4 regions of the Proteus columbae genome follow, and region 1 is predicted to be linked to each of the others. Evidence: predicted binding sites of a transcription regulator. Region 1 holds the regulator's gene; each other region holds the start of a gene.
The links. The regulator PurR, encoded in region 1, represses purine synthesis genes. The targets are predictions, from matches to a motif close to CANGCAAACGTTTGCNTG.

Region 1 (8,290 bases):
ATAAGAAAGTGGCGAGCCAAAAACCTTGCTGTGTACGATTAGCAATGTGTTTTCGTTGTCCTGAACCATTTAATTGTGCAACGATTGGGGTTAATGCCATTAATATGCCTTGGCCTAACAAAATCGTTGGTAACCAAATAGACGTACCTACTGCCACTGCCGACATTTCTGTGGCATTTACAGCACCCGCCATGACAGTATCAACTACACCCATTGCTGTCTGGGAAAATTGCGCGATGATAACGGGGATACCGAGAGCAAGTAAGCTACGCGCTTCTCTTATGTACTTCTGCACGCATACACCTTTATTTATTATAAGAAAATGAAAGGAAGAGAACAAACGTCGTATTGTTAAAATGACGTAAAGAGATCCTCAAGACCGCTTATTCTAATGATAAAAGTTTAATTAGCAACGAAAGAAGTTTAGCTTTTCAAGCACAGAATTTTGATAATTTATTAGGTGTTTTTACGTTATATTTAACGGCAATAATCGATAAGGAATAAATGCGATAATTGTTCCTTTGTATTAATACGAGCTATGTTATCCTTAATAGCATAAACATAAATTGAGTTTACCAGTTTATCGATCCAAGGAGATGTAAGATGTTTACAGGTATTGTTCAGGGAAAAGGGCGGGTTATTGCTATCGAAGATAAAGGCGATTTTCGTACCCATATCATTGAATTACCCAGCGAGTTAGTCGGCAATTTAGAAACAGGTGCTTCTGTTGCAAATAATGGTTGCTGTTTAACGGTCACTAAAATTGAAGGTACACATATTAGCTTTGATTTGGTGAAAGAGACATTACGTTTAACTAACCTTGGTGAATTAAAAGTCGGCTCCGAAGTAAATATTGAACGTGCGGCTAAGTATGGTGATGAAATTGGCGGGCATGTGATGTCTGGTCATATTGTAACAACTGCCGAAGTTGCCAAAATCATTACCTCAGAAAATAATCTACAAATATGGTTTCGTATCTTTGATAAAGCATTAATGAAGTATATTTTACACAAAGGTTTTATTGGTATTGATGGAATAAGCTTAACTGTGGGCGATGTGGTGAATAACCGTTTTTGTGTCCATTTAATTCCAGAAACTCGAGATAGAACAACATTAGGTCGTAAGCGCCTTGGTGATAAAGTCAATATTGAGCTTGATCCTCAAACTCAAGCGATTGTCGATACAGTAGAGCGCGTTATGGCACAACAAGCACAGCAACAAGCTTTATTTGCAACACAACAAATTGAAAATAAAGAACAAGCTTCACACAATTAATGATTAATGTTGTTGTTCTTAAAAGAGAACCAAAGAAAAAGCCAGTTTATCAATCAAACTGGCTTTTCTCTTGTTATAAAAAAATAATTAACGAGGGATCTGTAAACCGCCAATATGGCCTTTAGGGCTTAGTACTATTTGCCATAACTGAATATCTCTGGCACGAAATGCGCCAGCACAGGCATTAAGATAATAGCTAAACATACGTTTAAAACGCGGTGTGTAGTTAGATTCAATATTCGGCCAACACGCTAAAAAACGCTGATACCATGCCATTAATGTTTTATCGTAATCAGCGCCAAAGTTATGCCAATCTTCCATCACAAATTTATTGTCCATTGCATGAGCAATTTTTTGAATAGACGGTAAACACCCATTAGGAAAGATATATTTGCTTATCCAGCTATCTACATTCACTTTATCGCGGTTAGAACCAATGGTGTGCAATAAAAACAGACCATCTTCTTTTAAATTATGACGAACTACATCAAAATAAGTTGCATAATTTTTAGGCCCAACGTGTTCGAACATCCCCACTGAAACTATGCGATCAAATTTTTCATGTAAATCACGATAGTCTTCTAAAATAATATTAACATCAAGTCCTTGGCATCGAGCTTGTGCTAGTTTTTGTTGCTCAACAGAAATGGTGACACCCGTAACAGATACGCCAAAGTATTTGGCTGCGTAGCCTGCTAGTCCACCCCAGCCACAGCCAATATCCAATAAGGTCATACCTGGCTTTAAATCTAATTTTCGGCAAATTAAATCTAATTTATGCTCTTGGGCTTGGGCTAAATTATCTGCATTTTTCCAGTAACCACAGGAATATTGCATATTAGGATCAAGCATGGCGGTAAATAGATCATTACCAAGATCGTAATGCTCTTTACCTACCATCCATGCGCGTTTTTGTGTTTGCAGATTAAAAAGGCGGGCTGTCGCAATCTTGAAAATATCACGTAGATTTTGTGGGAGCTTATTTTCAAGACCAGCACGTAAGACTTTATGAAAGAATATATCCAGCCGCTCACAATCCCACCAACCATCCATATAACTTTCGCCGAGACCTAATGAGCCTTGCTGTAATACTCTTTTATAAAAATTCTGATTATGAACCTGAATATCATAAGGTTCTGAACCATTAATTCGAATATCTGTGTGAGCTAACAGTTCTATTACGATCTTTTCATAAGGATCGTTGGAGGTCTTTCGGCCTTCTTCTACACAAGATGTACTCATATACTCTCCGCGTAAACTAAGCGGGTTTTGAAACATAAAGCTAAGAAAGGATGTGTACAGATTGATAGTATTAAAATGGTATTGTGTTCATTATGAATTGAACGAATAGAATTAATAAAACAACTAATCTGACATAATCAGCAAATAATCTGTTTAATGTCTCAAAATCCGAAAGAAAAATAAACAAAACGCTATTACAGCGTATAGGTAAGTATAGAGACGTAGCATATTTTTCTCTAGAAAAGAAAAAGGCCATTTTTTATAAAATGGCCTTTTTAAGATGATTCTTAAAATAAGGAGAGCGATTATTCTGCGGTTTGAATCGTGTGCTTGGTAACAGATTTATTGCGCTGAATAAAGTAGCCAACCGCCATTGGAATTGCTGTTAACGCCATAATTGCAGTGGTGTTAATCAGAGGTTGTTGGCTGATAAATGCGGACACAATAAAACTTGCTAAGCTACAAAGACCCAGTTGAAGTGCATTTTGTAATGCAGCTGCTTTACCACTAATTTCAGGGTAAGCAGATAAAGCATTAGATACTGCGATTGGATATGATGCACCATTCATTGCAGCCATAATACAGAATGGAATTAAAATAGTCGTTAATGTTGGCTCAGTAAATTTAGCAACAAGGTATAACGCAGTCATACTGACAGCATAACCAATTAACAACAGTGGCAGTAGCGTTTTACCTGTCATTTTTGACAGTAAAATACGACAGCCATAACCACCTACCATAAATGCAATAGTTTGTGGAATATAACTTAAACCGATATCCTGTGGAGAGTAGCCCATCTTTTCAAGAATGATTGGTGAGCCAGCTAACCAAGCAAAGAAACCTGCACTACAAGAAGCGTAAACTAATACGTTACCTGTGTAGAGAGGGGATTTTAGTAAAGTCGTAAATGAAGCGGTAGATTGGTTTTCATCAGTGACTGATTTTTGTTTAATGTTTTTTAGCATTAATGTCGGTAACATTAGAACTAATGTTACAGCCATTAACACCATGAAAATCATACGCCAGCCACCGTGATTTAATAACGAAGCACCGATTAAAGGTGCAAGTGCTGGTGATAATGCAACCAGTGGCATAATTAAAGCAAAAACGTGCTGAGCGCGAGATTCATCAAAACGGTCGATGACAAGAGCTTGCCAAATAACAGCGGCAGAGCAAACGCCGAAAGCTTGTAGGAAGCGCATAGCAAGTAAGCCAGTTGCACTCTCAACCCACAGCATACCAAGACAGCCTAAAGAGAAAAGGCTTAAACCAATAAGTAGAATAGGCTTACGACCGACTTTGTCAGAAAGAGGTCCCCAAAGTAATTGAGCAACAGCAAAGCCAAATAAAAAGATACTTAAGCTATTACTAATAGCACCTTCGCTGATAGAGAGTTCACGCTGCATCATACCAAATGCAGGTAAGTACATATCAATAGCTAAGTAACCTAGCATACTCAAACCCGCTAGGTACACCATAAAGCTCATAGGTGTTTTTGATTGTGTGGAAGTTTTAGAATTCATTTTATTTTCTATGCTATGTGATGTAGAACATTTTATGTATTGTAACTAAGACCTATTTTACTTGTGAAACGGGAATATTTGGTTAATGCTGTGAAAAATTTTCAAAGGAATAAACTCTATGTGGTCAGAATACTCTTTAGAAGTTGTTGATGCAGTTGCAAGAACAGGAAGTTTTAGCTCCGCTGCTCAAGAATTGCACAGAGTGCCATCCGCCGTTAGTTACACTGTTCGGCAATTAGAGGAATGGCTTGCCGTTCCTTTGTTTGAGCGCCGTCACCGTGATGTAGAATTAACCGATGCAGGTAAAATTTTCATCAAAGAAGCACGATCTGTTATCAAAAAAATGAATGACACTCGGCATCTTTGTCAACAAGTTTCTAATGGGTGGCGCGGTCAATTTAGTATAGCAGTTGATTGCATTGTTAAACCTGAAAGAACACAACAACTTATTCTCGATTTCTACCGCCATTTTCCTGATATTGAGCTGTATGTCTACCCTGAAGTGTTTAATGGCGTATGGGACTCCTTAGTTAATGGTCGTGTTGATTTAGCGATTGGTGCAACAAGAGCCTCACCAATTGGTGAACGTTATAGTTTTAGAGATATGGGATTTATGCCTTGGCGCTGTGTTTGTCATGTTGATCACCCTTTAGCGAAAGCACAACATCCATTAACGGATGATGAGATGCGACCTTATCCAAGTTTATGCTTAGAAGATACTTCACGCAGTTTACCAAAGCGTGACACTTGGGCGCTAAATAATCAGCGTAGAATGGTTGTTCCGACATGGGATATGGGGCTTGAATGCTTGTTAGCGGGATTATGCGTAGGAATGGTGCCTTGGCATCGTGCTGAACCTTTAATTGAACAAGGTAAGCTGGTTACTTTACAACTGGCACAACCATTGCCAGACAGCCCATGCTGCCTGACGTGGGTCGATAAAAGTGAATCACCCGCTTTGACATGGTTGTTAGATTATCTTGGAGATAGCCAAACCTTAAATGAGGAATGGCTTCGCTAGAAATCAGATAGCCGAATAAATCTGAATTAACGACGGTAGTCAATAAAAGGACCGTCAGCAACTGAACGGCGCTCAACTAATCGTGGATGAACTTCGATTGTTTGGGCGTCTTCGCGTTTGTTGACGATGCGATCAAGCAACATTGACAAAGCCATTTGACCTAAACGCTCTTTTGGCTGGTGGACTGTGGTTAATGCTGGCGTAAAATAACGCGCATTACGAATATTGTCGTAACCCACAATGGAAATATCGAAAGGAACACGTAAACCTAGCTCATCAGCGGCACAAATTGCGCCCATTGCCATCACATCACCACCACAAAAAACAGCAGTAGGGCGATGTTTTTGATTTAGCATCTGATACATGGCTTTATAACCAGATTCTGGCTCAAAGTCGCCTTGTACAATCCACTCATCTTTTACTGTGATTTTTGCTTCTTCCATGGCTTTTAAGAAACCTTGTAAGCGACCACCACCGGTATTACGTTCTAATGGACCAGGGATAATACCAATATCACGATGACCACGTTCAATAAGGTAACGACCCGCAATATAGCCACCATGAAAAGCATTATCGATAATCGTATCGGTAAAGTCACCACGCGCCTTACCCCAATCCATGACAACCATTGGAATATTACGATAGCCTTCTAACAGTGTCAGAAGGTGATCGGGGTATTCAGAACACATGACTAATAACCCATCAACACGTTTTTGTGCCAGCATCGCTAAATAGGCTTTTTGTTTATCGAGGTTATTATGTGAATTACATAAAATCAGTGTGTAGCCTTTGCTATAACAACTATTTTCAACAGCTTCAATCACTTCAGCAAAGTAAGGAGCTTCACTGGACGTGGCTAACAGGCCAATAGATTTGGTGTGATTGACTTTTAAACTACGCGCAACGGCACTAGGCGAATAATTTAATTCTTTTATAGCGGCCCAAACTGCTGCCCGTGTGTTCTCAGCAACAAAACGTGTTTTGTTGATCACATGAGAAACAGTCGTGGTTGATACGCCTGCGCGTTTTGCCACGTCTTTTATTGTTGCCATGGTGTGGAAAACTCCTGACCTTCATTGGTCTCTTTTATCTAATTTTATGGTTTAACTGCCAGTATAGTCATACATAGGGCAAACACTGGCAATAATTTAGCGATTAGCTGTGAATTTTGTATGATCTAGCTCAAAAGTGAAAGTATTAATCAATGTTATAAATTGTGCACTAGTCGCTATTTTAGCAAATTTTGATATGTGATAATAATTAACCATGACAAGGTTATGGTTAAAAAAGTGTATTATAATCATTTTGAGGGAGAAATAGATGGATACGGATCTGAAATTTGGTTTGAGTACAGCAGTAGCAGCGCTTGTTATGATTGTTTTATTTTCGACTATGTTGTTCTAATCACTGCTTTATAGAATATCCGATCAATTTAAATAATAGATTATCGAATATCTGAATATAACAAAGGGCTCAAGGCCCTTTGTTATTTTGTCACCAAAAATGAATCTCAATCACTCACCTTTGATTATCAAGCTCAATTAAGCAAGGTTAGCTTCAACAAATGACCAGTTAACCAGTGCCCAGAACTCTTCTAAATATTTAACGCGCGCATTACGGTAGTCGATGTAGTAAGCATGTTCCCATACGTCTACTGTTAACAGTGGTTTGTCTGCGCCTGAAACTGGAGTAGCAGCATTAGACGTGTTAACAATCGCAACTGAACCGTCTGCTTTTTTAACTAACCAAGTCCAACCTGAACCGAAGTTTTTAGCTGCCGCATCATTAAATTGCTTTTTGAACTCTTCAAAAGAGCCGAATGCTTTGTTGATAGCATCAGCAACTTTACCTGTTGGTGCGCCGCCTGCATTTGGTGCTAAACAGTTCCAGTAGAAAGTGTGGTTCCATACTTGAGCTGCATTATTAAAGATACCACCATCAGTAGATTTGATGATTTCTTCTAAGGATTTGCTTTCTAAATCAGTACCTTTAACCAGGTTATTTAAATTGGTTACGTAAGTTTGGTGGTGTTTGCCGTAGTGATATTCTAAAGTTTCTTTAGAGATGTGTGGCTCAAGAGCATCTAACGCATAAGGTAATTTTGGTAATTCGAAAGACATTGCGTACTCCTTTAAACTATCTATTTCGGGTTTTGTGCCTGAAATCATTCCATCAAAATCATTTGAATTGATAGAATGAGGCAAATGAATCACTAAGTTGTTACTATTTTGCTAATTATTTTAACAAAAATCTGCTGAAATAACAGCTAAATATCTTTTATCTATAGTTATAAGCCATATAGATTAATTATACTCATAAGAGTATATCCCACAGAGCAACTCGTAAAGCAGTAAAATATCGACTGTGTTTAGAGCCTATATCCTCTGATTGTTGCATTTTCTGCTTACTCTATCATCAGTGTATACATCATTTTCACTACGACTAAGAATAGAAATAATGCAAATATTTGGCGAACTCTTGGAATAGGTAGGCGATAAGCAACTTTTACACCGACAGGGGCGAAGAGAATGCTGGTAATGCTTATTCCAATAAAGGCAGGTAAATAAACAAAGCCTAAATAATAGTCATCAATATTTGTTTGATTCCAACCATAGATAATACCCATGATTGTGCCAATGGAAGCGATGATGACACCAATCATTGAAGAGGTTGCAATACATTTGCGTGTATTAAATCCCCAATGACTTAAAAGAGGAATGGTGATAGTCCCACCAGCAATGCCGATAAAGCTGGATATAAAGCCAATTAAAGAGCCACCACTGGTTAATGCCGGTTTTGAAACAACAGGATCTTTCACATTTTCTATGCGTTCTGCTTCTTTCTTTTTGGTTAATAATCCATAGATGGTATATACCATGAAAATACAGAACACGATTTGCAATATCGTGTTTGACATTTTTTGTACCAGAAATGTCCCAACAAGCATACCAATGATAGTGCCGATAGATAATAGAGGAAATTGCTGCCATAAAATGGCTTTATGTTTGTTATGTGAATACGCTGAAGATGCTGTGGAAAATATAATGACAGAGAACGAGGTAGATAAGGCAATTTTCATCACCATATCTGTTGGGATAGCTTGTTGACTCACTACATACATAACTACTGGAACAATGATTGCACCGCCTCCTATGCCAAGTAGTCCAGCAAAAAAGCCAGTGATACATCCCACTAAAAGAAACAGCAAAATCATATCCATAGTTAATAC
Region 2 (8,290 bases), 1.3 Mb from region 1:
TTATCAAGAGATTCATCTGCTTTGCTGACAGACTGGAATGATTTGCCATCAAACTCAGTCAGGTAATTCATCATCCACTCATCGATACGATCAGATAACAGCAGTACTTCGATACCTTTTTTGCGGAACAGCTCTAAATGAGGGCTATTTTTCGCAGCGGCATAGCTATCAGCAGTGATGTAATAGATTTTTTCTTGGCCTTCGACCATACGGTTAACGTAATCTTCCAGTGAAACTGTTTGAGCATCGCTGTCATTATGCGTTGATGCAAAACGTAGTAATTTAGCAATAGTTTCAATGTTAGATGAGTCTTCTGCTGGGCCTTCTTTTAAGACTAAACCAAACTCTTTCCAGAATGCTTGATACTCTTCAGGCTTGTTTTCTGCCAATTTTTGCAACATCTGTAATGCACGCTTAGTTAATGCACTACGTAAATTACGTGTAACAGAGCTATCTTGTAAAATTTCACGAGAAACGTTTAACGGTAAATCATTAGAATCCACTAACCCACGAATAAAACGTAGGTAATTAGGCATAAACTGCTCAGCTTCATCCATAATAAAGACACGCTGAACATAGAGTTTTAAACCATGGCGTTGTTCACGATTCCATAAATCCCAAGGCGCTTTTGAAGGCACATATAATAAGCTTGTATATTCTTGCTTACCTTCTACACGGTTATGTGCCCAGCTTAATGGATCTGCGAAATCATGAGAGATATGTTTATAAAACTCTTTATACTCTTCATCACTCACTTCAGCTTTGTTTCGAGTCCACAGTGCTTGCGCTTTATTAATTTTTTCCCATGTTACTGTGCCGTCTTCTTCATTTTTCGTTTCAATTTCAACAGGCAGAGAAATATGGTCGGAATATTTACTAATAATGCTACGCAGACGCCAATCATCTAAATACTCATCTTCACCTTCACGCAAATGAAGCGTAATTTCAGTACCACGATCAGCTTTTTCAATATCAGCAACGCTGTAATCACCTTCACCTTCAGATTCCCAAAAAACACCTTTATCTGCGCTTTCACCAGCAGCCCGAGTGCGTACTGTCACTTTATCTGCAACGATAAACGCAGAATAGAATCCGACACCAAACTGACCAATTAGTTGGCTATCTTTAGCTTGATCTTGTCCGATAGATTCTAAGAATGATTTTGTACCTGATTTTGCAATAGTACCGAGATTATCAATGACTTCATCACGAGTCATACCAATACCATTATCACTGATAGTCAGAGTACGAGCTTCTTTATCAGTGGAAATGCGTACATGCAACTCGCCGTTATTTTCATAAAGCGCTGCATCTGATAATGCACGGAAACGCAATTTATCAGCCGCATCTGATGCGTTAGAAATCAATTCGCGAAGGAAAATTTCTTTATTGGAGTAAAGAGAATGGATCATTAATTGAAGAAGTTGTTTAACTTCTGACTGAAATCCTCTTGTTTCCTGACCTTTCATACTCATTTTTACCTCAATTAATCCTAATTTGGCGAAAAAAATCAATATGAATAAAAAGTGGGGATAGTTAAGCAAGTTTCAAGGGTTGAGTAAGAAATTAAGCTAATAAAAGTGATTACACACCTTATATGATTAAAGTTTGAGCCAAAATAATACTTGTTGGATGTTTTTACCGCTAAGTTGATAATATTCACTTAGCGGTAAAATAGGCTAATTTAGATTACATTTCTAATTATTTGGCATCACTTACAACAATTGCTTTTGCACCTGCTTTTGCTTCATCTAATGCGTGTTTTATCGTATCAGCGTGAGCAAGCACAACACCTAAACGACGAAAGCCAGCAATTTCAGGCTTAGCGAAAAGGCGAATTTGACGATCCGCCTTCAACGCTTTTTCAATACCAGAATACACAATATTCGTACTATAAAGCTCTGGTAAAATAACCGCTGATGCACAAGGCCCTAATTGGCGAATTCCACCAATGGGATAGCCTAAAAAAGCACGAACATGAAGCGCAAACTCTGATAAGTCTTGAGAAATTAGTGTCACCAATCCAGTATCATGAGGGCGAGGTGAGACTTCATTAAAGAATACCTCATCACCTTGAACAAACAACTCAACACCAAATAAACCATAGCCCCCTAAGTTCTCAACCACTTTACTCGCAATATGCTCTGCTTTAGCAAGCGCGATGTCACTCATCTTTTGAGGTTGCCATGATTCACGGTAATCACCCTTTTCTTGTCGATGACCAATAGGGGCACAAAAATGGGTACCATCAACAGCGTGAATAGTCAGTAACGTGATCTCAAAATCAAATGGGATCATTTTTTCAACGATAACGCGTCCTTTTCCTGCTCTCCCGCCCTCTTGCGAGTAAGTCCAAGCTTGAGCTAAATCGTTTTCATTACGAATAACACTTTGCCCTTTTCCAGATGAACTCATGACAGGTTTTACAATACAAGGGAAGCCTATTTCTAGAGCCGCTTTTTTAAAGCTCACTTCATCATCAACAAATTGATAGTTCGATGTAGGTAAATTCAGTGTTTCCGAGGCTAAACGACGAATACCTTCTCTATCCATAGTTAGCTTTACAGCACGGGCACAAGGAACAACTTTTTGCCCCGCTTGTTCTAATTCAACCAGTAACGTTGTTGCAATAGCCTCAATTTCAGGAACGATAAAATCAGGTCGCTCTTGTTCAATAACTTGCTTTAATGCATCGCTATCAAGCATATTTACAACATAATGACGATGAGCAATATGCATAGCTGGAGCATTGAGATAGCGATCAACGGCAATCACTTCAATTCCCAAGCGTTGGCATTCTATCGCAACTTCTTTGCCTAATTCACCGGCACCTAATAACATCACTTTTGTTGCACTTGCTGTAAGAGCCGTACCCAGCACTGTCATTTTTTATCCTCACCATTAATAAAAATCACAATCACGCAAACGATTGCCTTTCATATAGCATAACGGATTTAGCTTGATAGAAAAATAGCCAGACAAAAAAATAATCAGGCAGAGAAATAAAACAATTACATTGTTTGGCTACGTTTTCCTTTTTGAATTTTTAGATAATTAAGGCGTTTTCGGATAAGTGCTAAGATGCAGCATAAAAGTCCTAACCAAATCAGTGAGAAACTCACGCCTTTTACTTCATCAAAAGCTTCATGGAATAAGAAAACAGCCAATAAAAATTGAATGGTAGGTTCAATGTATTGCGCTAATCCTATCACGGTTAACGTGGTTCGTTTGACGGCAGCAGTAAAGAATAATAACGGTAAGATAGTCACTGGAGCTGTTAAGATATAATAAAAACGAGTCAAATTATCAGCCGAAGGTAATGCACTTTTATCGGTAACAACCAACCAAATCGTAGCGCCTATTGCTAATGGCATTAACCAAAGGGTTTCCATAAATAAAGACGTGATCACATCAAAACGAATAAACTTACGAATTAATCCATATACAGCAAATGCACCGCCCATCATTATAGCCAATACAGGTAATTCACCGTACATCCACAATTGATAGCCCACACCAGCACAAATTAAGGCAACAGCCCATTTTTCTGCTGAATTAAGCTTTTCTTTAAGAAATATGACGCCTAATAAAATTGAGAAAAGCGGATTAATAAAATACCCCAAGCTCGCTTCTAATACTTGTTGATGTGTTAATGCATAGGTAAATGTACACCAAGAAACAGCCATAGCCATTGAGCTAAATAGACACATAAAAATAGAGCGCTTATCTTGTAAAACAGCGCGCCATCGTGTCCTATTTTTAATAAAGAGTCGCACGAGTAATAAAAGAGGGATAGACCAGATCAAACGCTGAGCCAACATTTCTAACGGCTGCGCTCCCGGTAACAGCCGATAAAACAGAGGAGTAATTCCCCAAAGAATATAAGAAAAAATGGCTAATACCGCGCCCGATTGAGCCCACATTTAATGTTCCATCAATAAAAGTCGATAAGATTTAATATCATACGCTTAAAATTGGCAGAACAATATGATCGGCATCGCTGATTGATTGATCAAACATCAGTACAACAGCATAGATGAGATAAAAAAAATCTCCACAAATAACCACTCCGAGAAAAGTCGTTATAAATGGAGAATAGGAAAATCCATTAAGGGAAAACCGTGGTAAAAACCACAACCAGAAAAAATAGGTGAGTTGTTAGAAAATCTCCCTAACATGCAAAGGCGGTTGCTGCTGAACAAAATCATGTAATTTTTTACGACTTGGTGCCGCGGCTATTGCCCCCTTTTTAGTGGTGGCTAAAGCACCGCAAGCAGCTGCTTGCGTCACTATTTTTGATAGATATGGTTCATCTTCAGCAAAACCATATTCAGCAAGCGCAGCTAACAAGCCTGACATAAAGGCATCACCAGCACCGGTTGTATCAATACATTCAACGATAAAGGCACTAAATGCGACTTGGGTATTTGGCGTTAAAACTAAACAACCTTTAGAGCCTTGGGTGATCACTTTTAAACGAGCGGGATAATCTTCTAATTTTTTAAGTGCATTATTCAATGTCACTTCTTGTGTCATCCACGTAAGCTCATCTTCGGATAATTTTAATATGTCCGCTTTATGCGCATAATTATCAATAACTTCGCGCATTTCTTCATGATCACGCCACATTTGAGGTCGTAAATTAATATCAAAACTCAGTAGTGAACCGCTTTCTTTAATATTTTTGATTGCACAATCTAAGGTCGAGCGACAAATGGGATTCACTAATGCTAAAGAGCAAAAATGCAAAATATCTTTTTCAAACGCAGGTAAAGATTTTTCTGTTAAAAATTGATCAGCAGACTCAGCAACTAAAAAAGTAAAATCACGCTCACCATTTTCTTGTAAAGAGACAAGAACAGTACTGGTACGATGAAACTCATCAAATTCCATTGCACGAGTATCAACGCCCAGATCAAACAATGTTTTTTGCATAAAATGGCCGAACGCATCTTCACCTACACGTCCAATAAAACCACTTTGTTGACCAAGCTTAGCAACGCCCGCAGCAACATTGACTGGCGCGCCACCAGCACATGCTTCATATTGCATGTTTTGCAATGGGATCAAGTCAACAACAGCGTCACCTAAAGACCAGACTTTCATAATCTCTCCTGAAGATAAGCAATTATTTTTCTTAACTATATTCTGTTTTTATGACTATTCATAACGAATAAGTAAAGATATTGCTCGTAAATCCACACTGATAACGTTAACATAATGAGATAAAATGATAAAGTCAATCTCATGCATCGTATTTTTTTCACTCTAAATGTTATCGTTAACAGCAAGAATAATAGTGTGATTACATCTGTTCTTTACCCTTTTGTGATCTTAAAAACACACTAATAACTCTAAAATATAATAAGGATAATGATATGAAACACCGCTTAGAACAATCAACAAAAGCCTTAAATACTTTGATTGAAAAACGAGGCAATAAATTTTATCCCCAGTTTCATTTGGCAGCACCTGCGGGTTGGTTAAATGATCCTAATGGTCTTATTTATCACGATGGTTTATATCACGCCTTTTATCAGCACCATCCTTATTCTCAAGATTGGGGACCAATGCATTGGGGACATGCCACAAGTACCGATATGATCCACTGGCAACATCAACCTATTGCGTTAGCACCAGGAGATGACTACGACAAAAGTGGTTGCTTCTCAGGATCAGCAATTAGCCATGAAGGTAAACTCTATCTTTTCTATACCGGACACAATTGGTTAGCCGCCGAAGGGGATGATAGTCAAATCTATGAAGCGCAATGTGTTGCTATCAGTGAAGATGGCATTCATTTTGAGAAAAAAGGGATCGTTTTAGAACCCCCTAAAGGTTATATGCATTTTCGTGATCCTAAAGTCTGGTATCAAGACGGTAAATGGTGGATGGTTGTTGGTGCTCGTGATGAAAAAGATCAAGGACAAGTCCTACTCTTCTCTAGCGAAACCTTATTTGAAGAAGGTCAACAGTGGAACAACGATTACACTGTTTTAGGAAAAACGGATGATAAAAATGTCTATATGTGGGAGTGCCCTGATTTCTTCCCTATTAGCCAAGAAAACGAATTTGCAATCGTCTTCTCACCACAAGGAAAACGAGCCGAAGGCTATCAATATCGCAATCTCTTTCAATCAGGGGCATTAATTGGCCAGTGGTCGCCAAATCAACCCTTTAAACCACAAGGTCACTTTATTGAACTTGATAATGGCCATGACTATTATGCGCCACAATCATTTACGACACCTGATGGTCGTCGTGTTTCAATGGGATGGATGGATATGTGGAATTCGCCAATGCCTTCAAAATCTGAATTTTGGTCTGGTTGTTTTACACTCCCTCGTGAAATCACGTTTGATAAATCCAAAAATCGCTTACGCATGATCCCTGTTAAAGAAGTCGAATCATTGCGCCAAGAAAAACAGACTATCCAGCCATTAACACTCAGTAATCAATCTATCGAACTAATAAATAATACTACCGCTATCGAACTCGACTTAACATTATCTTTAGACAGTCATGCTGAAAAATTTGGCTTATGGCTAGGTAAAGGGCTTGAGCTATTTGTTGATAATCAATCAAATCGTTTGGTTCTTAACCGCCATTATCCTCAGCACAATATGAGTGGAGCTAGAAGTATTCCATTACCTGAAGGTTGTGAATTGAATTTACGTATTTTCATTGATCGTTCATCAATTGAAGTCTTTGTAAACAAAGGTGAATTCACCTTTAGCAGCCGATATTATGCTCAACAAGATACTCAAACTTTACGTTTTTTTGCCATGAATGGCGATGCAACACTGATTAATGGTCAATATTGGCAGCTAAATAGTATTTACTAATATTAAGAAGGTAAGTAAGACGTGAGTCTTTAAATAGACTCACGTTCAACTAATTGACAAGGTACGTGTACGGTATCTCTATGGTTTCGTTCTTGAATAATATGCAATGTCGCTTCTTTACCTAACTCATAATGAGGCAGTTGTACCGTTGTTAATGGTGGATAAAACAATTCTCCCGTACCAATCATATTATCGTATCCCAAAACAGCCACTTGCTCTGGAATACGTAACCCCATAGAAAGTAAAACTTGGTAAGCGAGAAAAGCGATACGGTCATTACCACAAATGAGAATATCAAAGTCAGCCTTTTGATGAACACAATGCTTTTTCAATATTTCAATCACATCACGATAGTGTTCATCTCCAAACATCATCGTATATTGTTGTAGATCCGACAATGGTAGCCCAGCCTCTTGCCAAGCATCTTCAACGGCTTTACGACGAATAGGCCCTGCAACAGACTCTTCAGGTATATAAAAGCACAAAGGACGGCGATACCCTTTCTCGATGACTTTTTTCATCCCAAAATACTGTCCATGATAATCATCGGGAATATAAGTTGGGAAAGCGTGCGTTTTATCCAAACAGTTTGCTAACACTAAATTCTTATCGAGCAACTTTTCATGTACGGTGATTTCACGCAATCCCATCGTGGTATAAATAATACCATCTGGACGTTGAGCCAAAAGTTGCCAAATGGCATTTTCATAACAATCTTGTGCAGTCAAATTAACAACAAATGAACTCCAACCAAATTCTCTTGCGGTTTGTTCTATCGATAAAATCATTTCCACAGAAAATGGTGTCGTTGCGGTATCAATTGCCAGAACACCAATTGATGATACTTTTGTTCCTTGACCACGAATTTTTCGTGCAGAATAATCTGGAACATAGTTAAGTTGATCAATCGCATTTTGGACTTGTTTCAGTGTTTCTGGTTTTAATAACTCAGGGTTATTAATCGCTCTTGAGACTGTCATCAAAGAAACGGATGCAAGTCGAGCTACATCTTTCAGTGACGCCATAGTATTGGCTCGGTTGGTTTATTAAAAAGGGTCAGTAGAAATAAAGTGCTATTTTACAAGAAGTAAAGCCAAAAAGCCACAAAGGGAATTGTATTGTAACTAAATGCGACTATTAATTACTTCATAAAAAAACACCTAGATATATTATTTTTTTACTTATTAAGTGAGTTTAATATAGTTAAAATCACTTACGATAAAAAACTTAGTTACAATTAATAATAGTTATCTCATCCTTTCATTATAGAAATAAATTATTCTTATCTATAAAATACAAATATTGAAACAAAACAAAGTTCTGATATTTTATCTATAATATAATACAGAAGTATTAATCATTTTTAATTTGATATATTCTGAATATGGCTCCGTTGCGTGAATGTTACCCTACATAAAAAACTTATAAATTAGTCAAATTTCGTT
Region 3 (8,290 bases), 500 kb from region 1:
CATAGAGTAGTTTGACTTGATACTCTTGCTCTATCTGCGGGAGTTTTTTTAAAATCTCATTATGCATGATGTCCTTATCTCCTATTTTATTAATTTACAACATCATGTAGATGCTCTTGTTTATAATTCGAGTATTAAACAATAATAACGAAGTTAAAAAAAAGTGATCAATTCAATGTAATTAATAATGGATTTTTCTATGAATAACAATAAATTTAAAAGCATTGCTGAAATCAGAAAAAATAATCTAATTTATATCATTGAACGTTACTATAGCGGCAAACAAAAATTACTTGCTGATGCGTTAGGTGTAGCCCCAAGTATGATCTCCCGTTACCTATCACTAAAAAACTTAAAAAGTCATCGCGAACTTACCGCTCACATGTCACGAAAAATTGAATATGTGACTAAAATTAGTAAATATTGGATGGACATAGACCATTTGAAAGAGGGTCATGCGGAGTCAGAAAAAGAAGAATACATTCTGACCGAGATTGGACAAATACTTTCAGATAACATCACAACATTTATGTTAAACGATGGAATAAAATCAAGAGTTAAACTCTCTGTTGATTCGGGTCTTGCACAATCAACGGTTAACCGCATTATTAATTGTGAAGCCAGTGCCACCGCTGAAAGCATTGATGCTATTGCTAAGGCAATGGGGCGTCAGGCTTACGAATTATTAATCCCTAAGAATGATAAAGGCGCTATTTATTACGATAGAAAAGCCTATTCTAAATTACCTTTAAGTGAACAAATATCAATTCAAAACTTTATTGAATTTATTATTTATAAAAATAATCCTACAACTAGTGAATAGATATATACAAAAAAGCCACCAGTAACATACTGATGGCTCTTGGTTTTTTAACCTTTATCAACGATTACTGATAAACGGTATTTTATTCCCACTCGATTGTTGCTGGTGGTTTACCGCTGATATCATAAACAACACGAGAGATACCACTAACTTCATTGATAATGCGGTTAGAAACACGACCTAAGAAGTCATATGGTAAATGTGCCCAATGTGCTGTCATAAAGTCCACAGTTTCAACTGCACGTAATGAAACAACCCAGTCATATTTACGACCGTCCCCCATAACGCCCACTGAACGCACAGGTAAGAACACGGTAAATGCTTGGCTTACTTTGTTATATAAGTCAGCTTTATGCAATTCTTCAATAAAGATAGCATCAGCACGACGCAGTAAATCACAATACTCTTTTTTGATTTCACCTAATACACGAACCCCTAAACCAGGACCCGGGAATGGATGACGATAAAGCATGTCGTAAGGTAAGCCTAACTCTAGACCAATTTTACGAACTTCATCTTTGAATAGTTCTTTTAATGGCTCAACTAAACCCAGTTTCATATCATCAGGTAAACCACCCACATTATGGTGTGATTTAATCACATGAGCTTTACCTGTTGCAGATGCGGCAGATTCAATCACATCTGGGTAAATAGTACCTTGCGCTAACCATTTAACTTGTGGCTGTTTAACCGCTTCTTCATCAAATATTTCAATGAATGTGTGACCAATGATTTTACGCTTTTTCTCAGGATCGTTTTCGCCCTTCAACGCAGTTAAAAAACGTTCTTCTGCTTCAACATGGATAATATTTAGGTCAAATTTGCCTTTAAACATTTCCATGACTTGTTCTGCTTCATTCAGACGCAATAAGCCGTTATCAACAAATACACATGTTAAACGTTTACCAATCGCACGGTTTAACAATAATGCAGTCACTGAAGAATCAACACCACCTGATAATGCTAAAATAACGTGATCATCACCAATTTGCTCTTTTAAACGAGCAACAGTGTCTTCAATAATTGCAGCAGAAGTCCACAGAGCATCACAACCACAGATATCTAAAACGAAACGTTTTAAAATCGCTAAGCCTTGATGGGTGTGTGTAACTTCTGGATGGAATTGAACACCATAAAAACGTTTCTCTTCATTCGCCATAATAGCAAATGGGCAAGTTTCAGTGCTGGCTACTGTTACAAAGTCTGATGGAATAGCAGTAACTTTGTCGCCGTGGCTCATCCACACATCTAATAGTGGTTTGCCATCTTCGCTAACTGAATCTTGAATATCATTGAACAGAGCACAAGTTTCACGAATTTCAACTTGTGAATAACCAAATTCACGCTCACCAGAAACTTCGACGTCACCACCTAATTGCATTGACATCGTTTGCATACCATAACAAATTCCTAATACAGGAACGCCTGCATTAAATACATATTCTGGCGCACGAGGGCTGTTGTCTTCAGTAGTACTTTCAGGGCCACCAGACAGAATAATACCATTAGGATTAAATTCACGAATTTGTTCTTCTGTAACATCCCATGCCCAGAGTTCACAATAAACGCCGATTTCACGGATACGACGAGCAATAAGCTGCGTATACTGTGAACCGAAATCAAGGATAAGAATGCGATGATTATGGATATTTGCTGTCATTTGTGGTGAATTCCAAAACAGATAAAGTCATAAAGTTGAAAGGCTTGCTAATTTATAATCAAAACAAGCCTTTCTCGGAATAAATTACATACCTAAGCGATAGTTAGGTGATTCTTTCGTGATGGTCACATCATGGACATGGCTTTCTTGAATACCGGCACCACTGATACGAACAAATTCAGCTTTAGTATTCAATTCTTTAATTGTTGCGCAGCCTGTTAAGCCCATGCATGAGCGTAAACCACCCATTTGTTGGTGAACGATAGTTTTTAATAAACCTTTATAAGCAACACGACCTTCGATACCTTCTGGTACTAATTTGTCTGCTGCATTGTCAGTTTGGAAGTAACGATCTGATGAACCTTTAGACATCGCACCTAATGAGCCCATGCCACGATAGGATTTATAAGAACGGCCTTGGAATAGTTCGATTTCGCCCGGAGATTCTTCAGTACCTGCAAACATTGAACCAACCATCACGCAAGCTGCACCTGCTGCTAATGCTTTTGCAATATCGCCAGAGAAACGAATACCACCATCTGCAATAACAGGAATGTTACGATCTTTCAGTGCTTCAACTGCATCTGCAATAGCGGTAATTTGTGGTACACCAACACCAGTTACGATACGTGTTGTACAAATTGAACCAGGACCAATACCAACTTTAACCGCACTTACACCTGCATCTGCCAGTGCTAAAGCACCTTCTGCGGTTGCAACGTTGCCACCAATGATAGGGAGATTTGGATACAATGCACGAGTATCACGAATGCGCTGTAATACGCCTTCAGAGTGACCATGAGAAGAGTCAATAAGTAAAACGTCAACGCCAGCGGCAACTAATGCTGCTACACGCTCTTCGTTACCTGCACCTGCACCAACAGCAGCACCTACACGTAAACGACCGTGTTCATCTTTACATGCGTTTGGTTTACGTTCTGCTTTTTTGAAGTCTTTTACAGTGATCATACCTTTCAGGTGGAAGTTGTTATCAACCACTAAGGCTTTCTCTACACGTTTTTCATGCATTCTTTGCATGACAACATCTCGTGCTTCGCCTTCTTGTACTGTCACTAAGCGCTCTTTTGGTGTCATTACCGCAGTAACTGGTTGGTCTAAATCAGTAACAAAACGAACATCACGACCCGTAATAATACCCACTAATTCGTTGTCATTAGTCACAACTGGGTAACCCGCAAAGCCATTGCGTTCAGTCATTGCTTGAACTTCACGTAAAGAAGTTTCTGGTGTTACGGTGATAGGATCAGTGACAACACCACTTTCATGTTTTTTCACACGACGAACTTCTTCAGCTTGGCGTTCGATAGACATGTTTTTGTGGATAAAACCAATTCCACCTTCTTGAGCTAATGCGATAGCTAAAGGCGCTTCAGTCACAGTATCCATTGCAGCAGAAAGCATAGGAACATTTAGGCGGATTGTTTCAGTCAGTTGAGTAGACAAGTCGGCAGTATTAGGAAGAACAGTGGAGTGTGCAGGAACTAACAAAACATCATCAAATGTAAGTGCTTCTTTTTTAATTCGTAACATAGCAATATCTCACCAAGGCGGCTTTTAGGAAATAGAAAATATTGCCGCGGAATTATACACACCGAAATCGGTTGCTTCTAGCTTTTTTTCAAAATTTTTATTGATCCTGCCACTAACTTAGGTAGTATCAATCAATTAAGTCTTTGTTTTAAAATTTGATCTGGCTCACATGACACTACTGATAAACAATAATATTTTTACTGTTAGCCGTCTAAATAAGACCGTTCGCCAGTTATTAGAAATGGAAATGGGTCGCATTTGGATCAGTGCTGAAATTTCCAATTTTACTCAACCCTCTTCTGGTCACTGGTATTTTACGTTAAAGGATACTAATGCCCAAATTAGAGCAGCGATGTTCCGTGGGCAAAATACTAAAGTTACTTTTCGCCCTCAGCATGGTCAGCAGGTTTTAGTTCGCGCAACCATTACACTGTATGAGCCACGAGGCGATTACCAATTGATTGTTGAGAGTATGCAACCTGCTGGTGACGGACTCTTACAACAACAATTTGAGCTATTAAAACAAAAACTCAGTGCAGAAGGGTTATTTGATGCAATTTATAAAAAACCCCTGCCATCTCCCGCTAAACAGATTGGTGTTATCACTTCATCAACAGGAGCAGCACTACACGACATCTTAAATATTCTTCGTCGTCGTGATCCTTCTTTGCCAGTGCTTATCTACCCAACCGCTGTTCAAGGTGCTGAAGCACCTATGCAAATTGTTCATGCCATCGAACTTGCTAACCGCCGTAAAGAGTGTGATGTTTTAATTGTTGGTCGTGGTGGCGGTTCGTTAGAAGATCTCTGGGCATTTAATGATGAACGCGTTGCTCGTGCTATTTTTGCCAGTGAAATTCCGATTGTAAGTGCTGTTGGTCATGAAACCGATGTGACCATTGCTGATTTTATTGCCGACCTTAGAGCACCAACCCCTTCTGCTGCGGCAGAGCTTATTAGTCGTAACAAACTTGAGTTATTGCGCCAATTACAATCGCAACAACAACGCCTTGAAATGGCGATGGATTACTATTTAGCAAAAAAATTACGCGCAATAACACAGCTTCATCATCGTTTGCAGCAACAGCATCCTCATTTACGTCTTGCTCGTCAGCAAAATGTATTAGCTTCCACACAACAGCGTTTAGTGACTAGTTTTCAGCGACTATTGCAAACCAAACAACATCAACAAACACAACTACAAAAACGCCTTAATTACCAAGAACCTAGTTCAAAAATCCAAGCATTACTTCGCCAACAACAGCAGTTGATTTACCGTATGAGAGAAAGTATTTCACTACAGTTATCTCGTCAACGTGAACAATTCGCTATTAGCTGTTCACGATTGGAAAGTGTGAGTCCTCTCGCAACACTTTCTCGTGGTTACAGTATTAGCGAAACAGAGTCTGGAGAAGTGCTAAAAAATACCAAACAAGTGAAAGTGGGTGATCCGTTGAAAACACGCGTTGAAGATGGTTGGATCACCAGTGAAGTGATTAAAACACAAAAGATAAGAGCTAAACGTAAAGCAGCACCTAAAAGTGACGATTAACTTAAATATTATTGTTTAATGAAACAGTGATACAAAAAAACGGCACCAATCTTCCTTTGATGCCGTTTTTTATTATTTATACTTTAAGATAATCATTACGTTACATTAAAAACGTACTTCTCCTGCAAAAAGATAACTTCTGCCACGGGCAGTTTGTGTATTTGCACTCGGATCTTGCATAATCGGCGCTGAATTACTTCTATCAAGCGCATTAGAATAATTTTTATTCATTAAATTATGCACGGCAAATTTTAAAGAAATGTTTTTATTAATTCTGTAATTACTATAAACATCGACAACCGTTGGGATATCATCTTGCTGCACCATTGGCACTTTACCTGTATCGTAATCTACCCCTTCTGGTGAGGATTTACGTGCTTTTCCCGTTATTTGGATCACAGTGCCTAGTTCTAATGACTGGTCATCAAAGAAGCGAACACCTGTATCAATAGTGGCATAATATTTAGGTAATTCAGAAGCGGGCGTTTGCCCAAAGTCTGTACTGGCAATCGAAGTCGGCTGTGAAGTTCGTTGGTCACTGTATGAGAGGTTAGTATAAAACACTCCTGCATCATAATTTGCTTGTAGCTCATAACCACGTAAAGTCACAGGATCAAGGCTATTGGTGTACAAGAAAATATTCCCATCGTATTCTATCCCCGCGTAATCCTCGCCAGTTAAAGAACCGTCATTTTTACAACGCACCCCACCTTTACATACCAAATAAGAATCACTGGAAATGTAATCTTTGATTTTTGTGTGATACCACAATCCTTTAAATCGTAAACTATCGCCTTCCATCATTAAATCTGGGTGATAGCTATTAAAACCAATTTGCACAGTATCTGCCTTTTCGCTTTTTAAAAATGGGTTCATTGAAGCACCGCCTTCATTGGCAAAAAAGATCTCTTGTGATGTCGGTGCCCTCATGGTGTGTGCATAGCTTACAAAAGGCTGAAATTCAGGAATAATTTCGGCAGAAAACAACATGCCTGGGTCCCAATTTCTATCATGGCGACTGAGGTTCATTTCACCTTCGGGGAAACATGCGGCTCGTGGATCACAAGCGGGTTTTCGTCCTTTAATATGATAATCGACATAATTTAAATTAAGGTCGAGAGTATAAATATCGTATTCAAATTTCATTTGTGAAAAGAAGCTGGTTAAATCGTTTTTTCCTTGCGGTGCAAACGTATTATATTCAACCATATTTTGTGATTGCCACGGATCAGTAGAAGGTGCAATAACACTGCGTTTGTATTCTATTGACATTAATTTTGTGCCCAGTGTTAATGCCATATCCAATTCATCGTAATTAAAGCGGCTGGTATTTTTAGCGACTAGTGAATCAGATATATTTTTTGCATTTGCTTCACGTAAACTAACAAGAGAATCACCTGCAAATTTTTGTGATGCTTGGCTGTGGCTAAGCAAAATTTCGCTATCAAATAGATCGTTTAGCGGTGTATAGCGATATTTCGCATAATAATCTTTTGCATCAATTTTTCGTCGATTAAAATCATTGTTATAAAAACGACCACTTAATTCTAATTCATGAGAGTCGTTAGGTTTAATATTAATTTTAGTCAGTTCTGAATGCGGTCGTTGATTGAATTCTTTGCTTGTCGAAAATTCTTCACTATTAAATCCCGCGCCATTTTTATAAGACGATTCTATTTTATGCCCACTTAATGCAAGCATTGCACCAATGCTACCATCATCATTAAATAATGAACGTTGCCCAGCAACAGCAACCATACCGTTATAACCTAATCCATTTGTGCCACCAGCAGCTTTACTTCTGACACCCCAAGTGTGTCCTTGAAATAAAATATCTTCTACACCAATAGTTTTAAAATTAGCACTTCCTGCTAGGGCATTAATACTATTTTCACCGTCTTGTTGACCACGAGAAATATCGATTTGAATAATAAAATTCGGATCGATCATGCTATTAAATTGGTTGTAAGGTTGCGCGCCATGCGCATATTGGCTAGGTGATGTGCTATACATAGTTTGAGTGACACCATCAACCATCATATTAACGCGACCAAAACCACTTAATCCGCGAATATTAACACCAATGCCCGGCTGACTCACATCCATTTGAGTATATGTTCCCGGCGTTGAACGTAATGTTTGTTCAACAGATTCAAGATTATTAATTTCACCAATAGAGCTATAAGCACCTGGTTTTCCCAATGCTTTTTGTTCAGGCGTTTCTTTTTGTGCTGATGAAACTTTTAAGCTACTAAATTGAATCGCTTTATCTGTTTCAGATGCGATGGCAAGATGATTAACACCCGAAAATAAAATAAGAGTGCTAAGTATTTTCCTTGTAAATTTCATAATAAACCTATTCTTTATTTTTATTTAAATAGGCTCACGTTGCTTTATATAAAGTCATTAAACTAGAAAATATTATTATTGTTATGTTTGCTTTAAATAATAGCGCTGTCTCCCTTAATGAGAGACAGGCTAATTTATTAAACTGATTTACTATTACTGATTATTCTATTTTATATTTTGAGCTTTAAAATAGACTTCAGGCTGTTCTAACATCAGAATAAAAGCATATTCTTTGGCTGTATCGCGTAAGCGATTAAAACGCCCTGATTTACCACCATGCCCTGCACTCATATTAGTTTCAAGTAATAGCAGATTATTATCTGTTTTTAATTCACGCAATTTCGCAACCCATTTT
Region 4 (8,290 bases), 1.9 Mb from region 1:
TATAGCTGGTGCTGATGTTGGTTTTGAAGACGGCGGCGCGGTCACTCGCGCCGCCATCGTGATAATGCATTATCCTTCTTTCGAAATTCTTGAATACCAAATCGCGCGAATTCCTACGACTCTCCCTTATATCCCTGGTTTGCTTTCATTTAGAGAGTGTCCAGCGTTACTAGCTGCTTGGCAATTAATCAAACAGAAGCCTTCTCTTATTTTTGTCGATGGACAAGGTATTGCTCATCCTAGAAGGCTTGGTGTTGCAAGTCATTTTGGTTTATTAGTGGATACACCGACTATTGGCGTGGCAAAAAGTCGTTTATGTGGCATTGATAAAGCAGTTAACGAAGAGGTGGGAAGCCATGAGCCGTTAATGGATAAGAATGAACAAATAGGGTGGATTTATCGCAGTAAGAAAAAATGTAAACCCCTGTATGTTTCTCCGGGTCATAAAGTGAGTATGGAAGGTGCTTTGCAGTGGGTTGAGCTGTGTATGAAAGGATATCGATTGCCAGAACCAACGCGTTGGGCTGATGGTATTGCTTCAAATAGGCGATTATTTGAGCAGTTGAATAAGAATAAGCTCTAAATGATCGGGAAATATGTGGATATTTTTAATTTTCAGGTAAACTGCGCCTAAGTTAAGAAAATGAGTAATCACGAATGTTGAAGAACCCAATCCATTTACGTTTAGAAAAGCTAGAAGCTTGGCAACACCTGACGTTTATGGCATGCCTGTGTGAGAGAATGTACCCAAATTATCAGGTATTTTGTCGTGAAACAGGTTTTACCGATCCAATGCTTTATCGCCGTATTCTCGATCTGGTTTGGGAAACTTTAACGGTGAAAGATGCAAAGGTTAATTTTGATTCTCAATTAGAGAAATTAGAAGAAGCAATTCCTGATGCATCTCAGTTCGAGATTTATGGTGTCTATCCTGCGATTGATGCCTGTGTTGCACTTAGTGAAATTGTTCACTCTCGTTTAAGCGGTGAATCATTAAGTCACGCTATTGAAGTGAGTAAATTATCAGTAGGGACAGTTGCTTCACTTGAAATGACACAAGCAGAAAGAGAAATGAGTGAAGAAGAGCTTAGATCTCTACCTGCTGTTATTGAAGAATTCGATATCCAATGGGAAATTTACCGTCTACTTGTAGAATGTGAAGAAAGAGATGTCGAACTGATCAAAGGTCTACGTGCAGACCTTCGTGAAGCTGGAATGAGCAATATCGGTATAGAATTAACGCACTAAATCAGAAAAACGTGATTTAGTGCTTGAAAAGCGACGTTTAAAGACTTCACATCACCCCCGTGTATGTTCTACATTGGGTACGAAAAGAAGTGGCTCAGGTGTTTTACTTAATTTATCCTCTTAAAAAGATAAGTTAAGTTTTTTCACCAGATGTTTTTCAAACGATAAAACATACTTTAAGGACTATTTTATGAACAAAGCTGAATTAACCGAATCAGTTGCTGAAAAAGCGGATCTGACAAAAACTCAAGCAAAAGCTGCTATTGAAGCGTTTATCGATTCAGTAACAGGTGCTCTGAAAGAAGGCGATTCTGTACAGTTAGTTGGTTTCGGTACATTCAAGGTGAATCACCGTGCAGAGCGTACTGGTCGTAACCCTCAAACTGGTAAAGAAATTAAAATTGCAGCAGCTAACGTTCCTGCATTTACTGCCGGTAAAGCACTGAAAGACGCAGTAAAATAATTCCTTTGAACGGAATGAACAATAGAGGGGGATTTACTCCCCTTTTGTTGAAACGACAGGGGCTGTTAGCAATAGGATCTGCTTTTTTGCTCAGCGCCTGCTCCTCTACTGTGCAGCTACCTGAATTTTCTGCAACAGGTTATATTGCGGACGAAGGCATTGTGCGATTATGGCGTTTAAATAATACAGCGTCAGAACCTCAAGTGATCATGAGTGTTTATAGCTTTTATAAAAAGCCAGAAACTGTCATCACATTCTATGAGTATCGCCAAAATAAGCTTTGGCAAGTCCGCTCTGAAGTTATCAATCCTACCGAGCCCTCATCTTGGCACCTTCGTTTAAATAAACGTGGTGAAGTTATTTTCATGCAACAAGAAAGCCAAAAGCAAAAACGAGCATTAACAGAAGATGAACGTTTAAGAATGGTGTTTGCTGCAAGTAAAGAGCGTGAAATCAGCGAAGCGCTTACTATTGGGAAAGTAAATTTAGTACAGGGTGTCTGGTATCAAAATACAATGACAACATGTGCTGGCGAGAAGGTGAGTGTTTCATTTGAAGGTCCGGAACAACGCTGGTTAAAAACGAGAGCGCGCAATCCAAATAAGCCTTCTTATGTTGCTTGGCTTGATTCACCAGAAGGTAAGCAATTACTTATGGTTGCAGAACACGATTTTTGTAAATGGGAACCAACAAAAGAGAGCTTGTGATCACTCCCTTTTGCCGTTGTTAAATTATTTCTTTAAGCGTGCAATCGCTCGATAGCCGATATCATGACGATAAAAACTACCATCCCAATGAATACCTTTCGCTAAAGCATAAGCATTTTTTTGAGCTTGCTCGATATCATCACCTAATGCAGTCACACATAATACTCGCCCGCCAGCAGTGATAACTTCGCCTTTGTCATTGAGTGTTGTTCCAGCTTGAAATACCTTTGCCGTTGTTGACGATGTTGGTGTTAAGCCTTCGATAACATCACCTTGACGATAATCCGCAGGGTAGCCGCCTGCTGCAATCACAATCCCTAAAGCTGGGCGAGGATCCCAATGGGGATCTTTATCTTTTAAATTACCTTTTGCTCCAGCTAAACAGAGTTCAACTAAGTCAGATTGCATACGCATCATAATAGGTTGAGTTTCTGGATCACCAAAACGACAGTTAAACTCAATAACCTTAGCAACACCTTGTTTATCAATCATCAGTCCAGCATAAAGGAAACCTTGGTAGCGATGTCCTTCAGAAGCCATTCCTTTTACTGTTGGATAAATGATCCTTTCCATTACTTGCTGGTGGATTTCTGGTGTAACAACAGGTGCTGGCGAATATGCACCCATTCCCCCAGTATTAGGACCTGTATCGCCATCGCCGACACGCTTATGATCTTGGCTTGTTGCCATTGGAATAACGTGTTCACCATCAACTATGACAATAAAGCTAGCTTCTTCACCATCAAGATATTCTTCGATAACAATACGGTGCCCTGCATCACCAAAAACATTGCCAGCCAGCATATCTTTAATTGCAGCTTCAGCCTCAGCTTGTGTCATTGCAACAATAACGCCTTTACCTGCTGCTAAACCATCTGCTTTGATAACAATCGGCGCGCCTACTTTATTGAGGTACTCAAGTGCAGGCGCTATCTCTGTAAAATTTTGATAATCCGCAGTTGGAATTTTATGTCGAGCTAAAAAATCTTTTGTAAAAGCTTTAGAACCCTCTAATTGAGCGGCTCCTTTTGTTGGACCAAAGATGGTCAGTCCCGCTGCTTTAAAGGCATCAACAACACCAATAACAAGTGGGGCTTCAGGGCCAACAATTGTTAAATCAATATTATTCTCTAGAGCAAAGGCAATTAATGCAGGAATATCCGTTGCACTGATTGCAACGTTTTGTACGCCTTGCTCTAACGCTGTTCCAGCATTACCCGGCGCAACAAAGACTTGTGTAGTAAGCGGTGATTGAACGGCTTTCCAAGCTAAAGCATGCTCACGACCACCATTACCAATAATCAAAATCTTCATATCAATACCTTATTAATGACGGAAGTGGCGCATATTGGTGAAAATCATCGCGATGTTATGTTCATTTGCAGCTGCAATCACTTCATCATCACGAATTGAACCACCAGGCTGAATAACACAAGTCACACCGGCAAGTGCTGCTGCATCAATACCATCTCTAAATGGGAAGAATGCATCTGATGCCATTGCACAACCTGCAACTTCTAAGCCTTCATCAGCGGCTTTAATCCCCGCAATTTTTGCAGAATACACACGGCTCATTTGTCCTGCACCAATACCGACAGTCATATCGTTTTTTGCGTAAACAATGGCATTTGATTTTACAAATTTTGCGACTTTCCAGCAGAAGAGTGCATCTTTAAGTTCACGTTCACTTGGTTGACGTTGAGTGACTACTCTTAAGTTTTCTTCTTTTACCATACCCAAGTCACGATCTTGAACTAACAGTCCACCATTAACACGTTTGAAATCTAACGCTGGTTTGGCTTCATGCCATTGACCACAAGCTAATACACGAACATTTGGTTTTGTTTCTAAAATCGGTAGCGCATCTTCATTAATAGAAGGAGCAATGATCACTTCAACAAACTGGCGTTCGATGATTGCACTTGCTGTTTTTGCATCTAATGGACGATTGAATGCGATAATACCGCCAAATGCAGAAGTTGGATCGGTTTTAAATGCATTGTCATATGCTTGTGTGAGAGTGTTCGCAATTGCAACTCCACAAGGGTTTGCATGTTTCACAATAACACATGCAGGCTCGGAGAATGATTTCACACATTCTAACGCGGCATCAGTATCAGCGATGTTGTTATAAGAAAGTGCTTTGCCTTGTAATTGGTTTGCAGTGGCAATAGATGCTTCCTCTATATTCTCTTCTATATAGAAAGCTGCTTGCTGATGAGCATTTTCACCATAACGCATATCTTGTTTCTTTATATAGTTCAGATTTAAGGTTCGAGGGAAAGTACCTGATGGTTGTGAAGTATCACCATAATAAGGTGCAACCTTCTGACCAAAGTAGTTAGCAATCATTCCGTCGTAAGCAGCTGTATGTTCAAAGGCTTTAATCGCCAAATCAAAGCGTGTGTCTAAAGTAAGACTATTTTCGTGATTATCCATTTCTTCAATCACTCTTTCATAGTCATTACTATTTACTACAATCGTAACGTCTTTATGATTTTTTGCTGCGGAGCGAACCATTGTTGGTCCACCAATATCGATATTCTCCACTGCATCTGCTAATGAGCAATCTGGGCGAGCTACCGTCTTAGCGAAAGGATAAAGATTTACGACGACCATATCGATAGGTCGAATTTCATGTTCTTCCATAATCGCATCGTCTTGTCCACGACGACCTAAAATTCCACCATGTACTTTAGGGTGCAGCGTTTTCACTCTGCCATCCATCATTTCTGGGAAACCTGTGTAATCGGAGACTTCAATAACCGGTAAGCCAGCTTCTGCTAATAGACGTGCGGTTCCACCTGTCGATAAGAGTTCTACTTCTCTTTCAACAAGTGCTTTAGCAAATTCTAAAATACCTGCTTTATCAGACACACTTAAAAGTGCACGGCGGATAGGACGAAGATGTTGCATGAGTTTTATCCCTTGGGGTTGGTATAACGGTAGTAATGGTGAAGTTAAATCACATTAATACAGTGAAATTGTGTTTGCTTAACTAACATTTCAGAAGATGGACACAAAATCAATCTTACTTAATCGGTCATTATAATAACGCAAACGTTTGCGTTTGACATGCTAATTTTATGTAAAAAGACAATCTGTGGATAAAATTGTTGATAAGTGCGTATAAGTGGGGGTTTTGCTGTGGAATTAAGCAAACGATTTTTTTTCTAAAAAAAACTATTGCCAGCCTCGGAAAACTCCCTATAATGCGTCCTCGTTGTCACGGCAAACCACGCTAAGTGAGTTAGCCGAGAGAACGAAGAAAAAAGTGAAAAAGCCTTGAAAATAAACGCTTGACACTGAATGAGGAAGATGTAGAATGCACCTCCTCGCAACAACGCAGAAGACCGGAAACGGCAGCGAATGTTGCACTGCTCTTTAACAAATTATCAGACAATCTGTGTGGGCACTCGCAGAGACGATATCTTCTAAAATATTAGATGTATCAAGTCTTGAAGAGTGAACAACAAAAGTAAATTCATTTATGAATAGCTAAGTTTTCGATTTCTTTGAGCATCAAACACTTTTAATTGAAGAGTTTGATCATGGCTCAGATTGAACGCTGGCGGCAGGCCTAACACATGCAAGTCGAGCGGTAACAGGAGAAAGCTTGCTTTCTTGCTGACGAGCGGCGGACGGGTGAGTAATGTATGGGGATCTGCCCGATAGAGGGGGATAACTACTGGAAACGGTAGCTAATACCGCATGACGTCTACGGACCAAAGCAGGGGCTCTTCGGACCTTGCGCTATCGGATGAACCCATATGGGATTAGCTAGTAGGTGAGGTAATGGCTCACCTAGGCGACGATCTCTAGCTGGTCTGAGAGGATGATCAGCCACACTGGGACTGAGACACGGCCCAGACTCCTACGGGAGGCAGCAGTGGGGAATATTGCACAATGGGCGCAAGCCTGATGCAGCCATGCCGCGTGTATGAAGAAGGCCTTAGGGTTGTAAAGTACTTTCAGTTGGGAGGAAGGCGTTGATGCTAATATCATCAGCGATTGACGTTACCAACAGAAGAAGCACCGGCTAACTCCGTGCCAGCAGCCGCGGTAATACGGAGGGTGCAAGCGTTAATCGGAATTACTGGGCGTAAAGCGCACGCAGGCGGTTGATTAAGTTAGATGTGAAATCCCCGGGCTTAACCTGGGAATGGCATCTAAGACTGGTCAGCTAGAGTCTTGTAGAGGGGGGTAGAATTCCATGTGTAGCGGTGAAATGCGTAGAGATGTGGAGGAATACCGGTGGCGAAGGCGGCCCCCTGGACAAAGACTGACGCTCAGGTGCGAAAGCGTGGGGAGCAAACAGGATTAGATACCCTGGTAGTCCACGCTGTAAACGATGTCGATTTGGAGGTTGTTCCCTTGAGGAGTGGCTTCCGGAGCTAACGCGTTAAATCGACCGCCTGGGGAGTACGGCCGCAAGGTTAAAACTCAAATGAATTGACGGGGGCCCGCACAAGCGGTGGAGCATGTGGTTTAATTCGATGCAACGCGAAGAACCTTACCTACTCTTGACATCCAGCGAATCCTTTAGAGATAGAGGAGTGCCTTCGGGAACGCTGAGACAGGTGCTGCATGGCTGTCGTCAGCTCGTGTTGTGAAATGTTGGGTTAAGTCCCGCAACGAGCGCAACCCTTATCCTTTGTTGCCAGCGCGTGATGGCGGGAACTCAAAGGAGACTGCCGGTGATAAACCGGAGGAAGGTGGGGATGACGTCAAGTCATCATGGCCCTTACGAGTAGGGCTACACACGTGCTACAATGGCAGATACAAAGAGAAGCGACCTCGCGAGAGCAAGCGGAACTCATAAAGTCTGTCGTAGTCCGGATTGGAGTCTGCAACTCGACTCCATGAAGTCGGAATCGCTAGTAATCGTAGATCAGAATGCTACGGTGAATACGTTCCCGGGCCTTGTACACACCGCCCGTCACACCATGGGAGTGGGTTGCAAAAGAAGTAGGTAGCTTAACCTTCGGGAGGGCGCTTACCACTTTGTGATTCATGACTGGGGTGAAGTCGTAACAAGGTAACCGTAGGGGAACCTGCGGTTGGATCACCTCCTTACCTAAGAGATACGTGTTATGTGCAGTGCTCACACAGATTGTCTGATGAAGAACGAGCAGAAATACCGGTATAGGCTTGTAGCTCAGGTGGTTAGAGCGCACCCCTGATAAGGGTGAGGTCGGTGGTTCAAGTCCACTCAGGCCTACCACTTTTCCTTTATGCTGTGTTGTGAAGCAACTCGTTTACTTTAAGTAAACTTCGTTACTCCATGCCTTGCCTAAAGAAAAAGCTTCTTTTATAAAGAAGAAAAGGAGTGGTTATACAGGTATTAAGAATGCATTATGGGGCTATAGCTCAGCTGGGAGAGCGCCTGCCTTGCACGCAGGAGGTCAGCGGTTCGATCCCGCTTAGCTCCACCATAATTTCTTGAATATAAAACAATAATTCAGAGTATATTAGCAATAGTATACTGCGAATTATTTTGCTCTTTAACAATCTGGAACAAGCTGAAAAATTGAAAACAAATCAATATATCACCGAGGTATATTGATGAGTCTCTCAAAATCTCAGACCTTGAATGTGTGATACTCCAAGGCGAGTGTCATGAGCGAGCAACAGCAATTCTAGGCGGACAGCGCGCAGTAAGCGCAGCATACATAAGTATGTGAGCATTACGAGCACTGCCCAACAACGAATTGATGCTTGTGTAGCCATGACCTTTAAAGTCGTCTTCGAGAGAAACACCTTCGGGTTGTGAGGTTAAGCGAATAAGCGTACACGGTGGATGCCTAGGCAATCAGAGGCGATGAAGGACGTGCTAATCTGCGATAAGCGTCGGTAAGGTGATATGAACCGT

Region 2: the regulator PurR is predicted to act here: its motif matches at 2,919-2,936, upstream of purT (formate-dependent phosphoribosylglycinamide formyltransferase).
Region 3: the regulator PurR is predicted to act here: its motif matches at 4,095-4,112, upstream of guaB (IMP dehydrogenase).
Region 4: the regulator PurR is predicted to act here: its motif matches at 5,472-5,489, upstream of purH (bifunctional phosphoribosylaminoimidazolecarboxamide formyltransferase/IMP cyclohydrolase).

What each region holds. Positions count from the first base shown of each region.
Region 1 is NZ_CP043925.1:1,773,721-1,782,010, forward strand. Features, by position in the region: gene F1325_RS08580 (MATE family efflux transporter) at 1-295, opposite strand, end outside; gene F1325_RS08585 (riboflavin synthase subunit alpha) at 604-1,275, shown strand; gene cfa (cyclopropane fatty acyl phospholipid synthase) at 1,363-2,517, opposite strand; gene punC (purine nucleoside transporter PunC) at 2,823-4,040, opposite strand; gene punR (DNA-binding transcriptional activator PunR) at 4,159-5,061, shown strand; gene purR (HTH-type transcriptional repressor PurR) at 5,088-6,113, opposite strand; gene F1325_RS19560 (YnhF family membrane protein) at 6,382-6,465, shown strand; gene sodB (superoxide dismutase [Fe]) at 6,603-7,181, opposite strand; gene F1325_RS08620 (sulfite exporter TauE/SafE family protein) at 7,466-8,281, opposite strand.
Region 2 is NZ_CP043925.1:3,058,080-3,066,369, forward strand. Features, by position in the region: gene htpG (molecular chaperone HtpG) at 1-1,475, opposite strand, end outside; gene purT (formate-dependent phosphoribosylglycinamide formyltransferase) at 1,702-2,886, opposite strand; gene rarD (EamA family transporter RarD) at 3,012-3,923, opposite strand; gene F1325_RS14390 (aminoimidazole riboside kinase) at 4,159-5,106, opposite strand; gene F1325_RS14395 (glycoside hydrolase family 32 protein) at 5,379-6,845, shown strand; gene F1325_RS14400 (LacI family DNA-binding transcriptional regulator) at 6,875-7,870, opposite strand.
Region 3 is NZ_CP043925.1:2,275,459-2,283,748, forward strand. Features, by position in the region: gene F1325_RS10895 (nucleotidyltransferase domain-containing protein) at 1-67, opposite strand, end outside; gene F1325_RS10900 (DNA-binding protein) at 200-823, shown strand; gene guaA (glutamine-hydrolyzing GMP synthase) at 906-2,483, opposite strand; gene guaB (IMP dehydrogenase) at 2,568-4,034, opposite strand; gene xseA (exodeoxyribonuclease VII large subunit) at 4,204-5,586, shown strand; gene F1325_RS10920 (TonB-dependent receptor) at 5,692-7,935, opposite strand; gene F1325_RS10925 (S9 family peptidase) at 8,101-8,290, opposite strand, start outside.
Region 4 is NZ_CP043925.1:3,708,489-3,716,778, reverse strand. Features, by position in the region: gene nfi (deoxyribonuclease V) at 1-583, shown strand, start outside; gene F1325_RS17300 (YjaG family protein) at 658-1,248, shown strand; gene F1325_RS17295 (HU family DNA-binding protein) at 1,439-1,711, shown strand; gene F1325_RS17290 (DUF1481 domain-containing protein) at 1,756-2,418, shown strand; gene purD (phosphoribosylamine--glycine ligase) at 2,443-3,732, opposite strand; gene purH (bifunctional phosphoribosylaminoimidazolecarboxamide formyltransferase/IMP cyclohydrolase) at 3,745-5,334, opposite strand; rRNA gene F1325_RS17275 (16S ribosomal RNA) at 5,952-7,494, shown strand; tRNA gene F1325_RS17270 (tRNA-Ile) at 7,566-7,642, shown strand; tRNA gene F1325_RS17265 (tRNA-Ala) at 7,778-7,853, shown strand; rRNA gene F1325_RS17260 (23S ribosomal RNA) at 8,192-8,290, shown strand, end outside.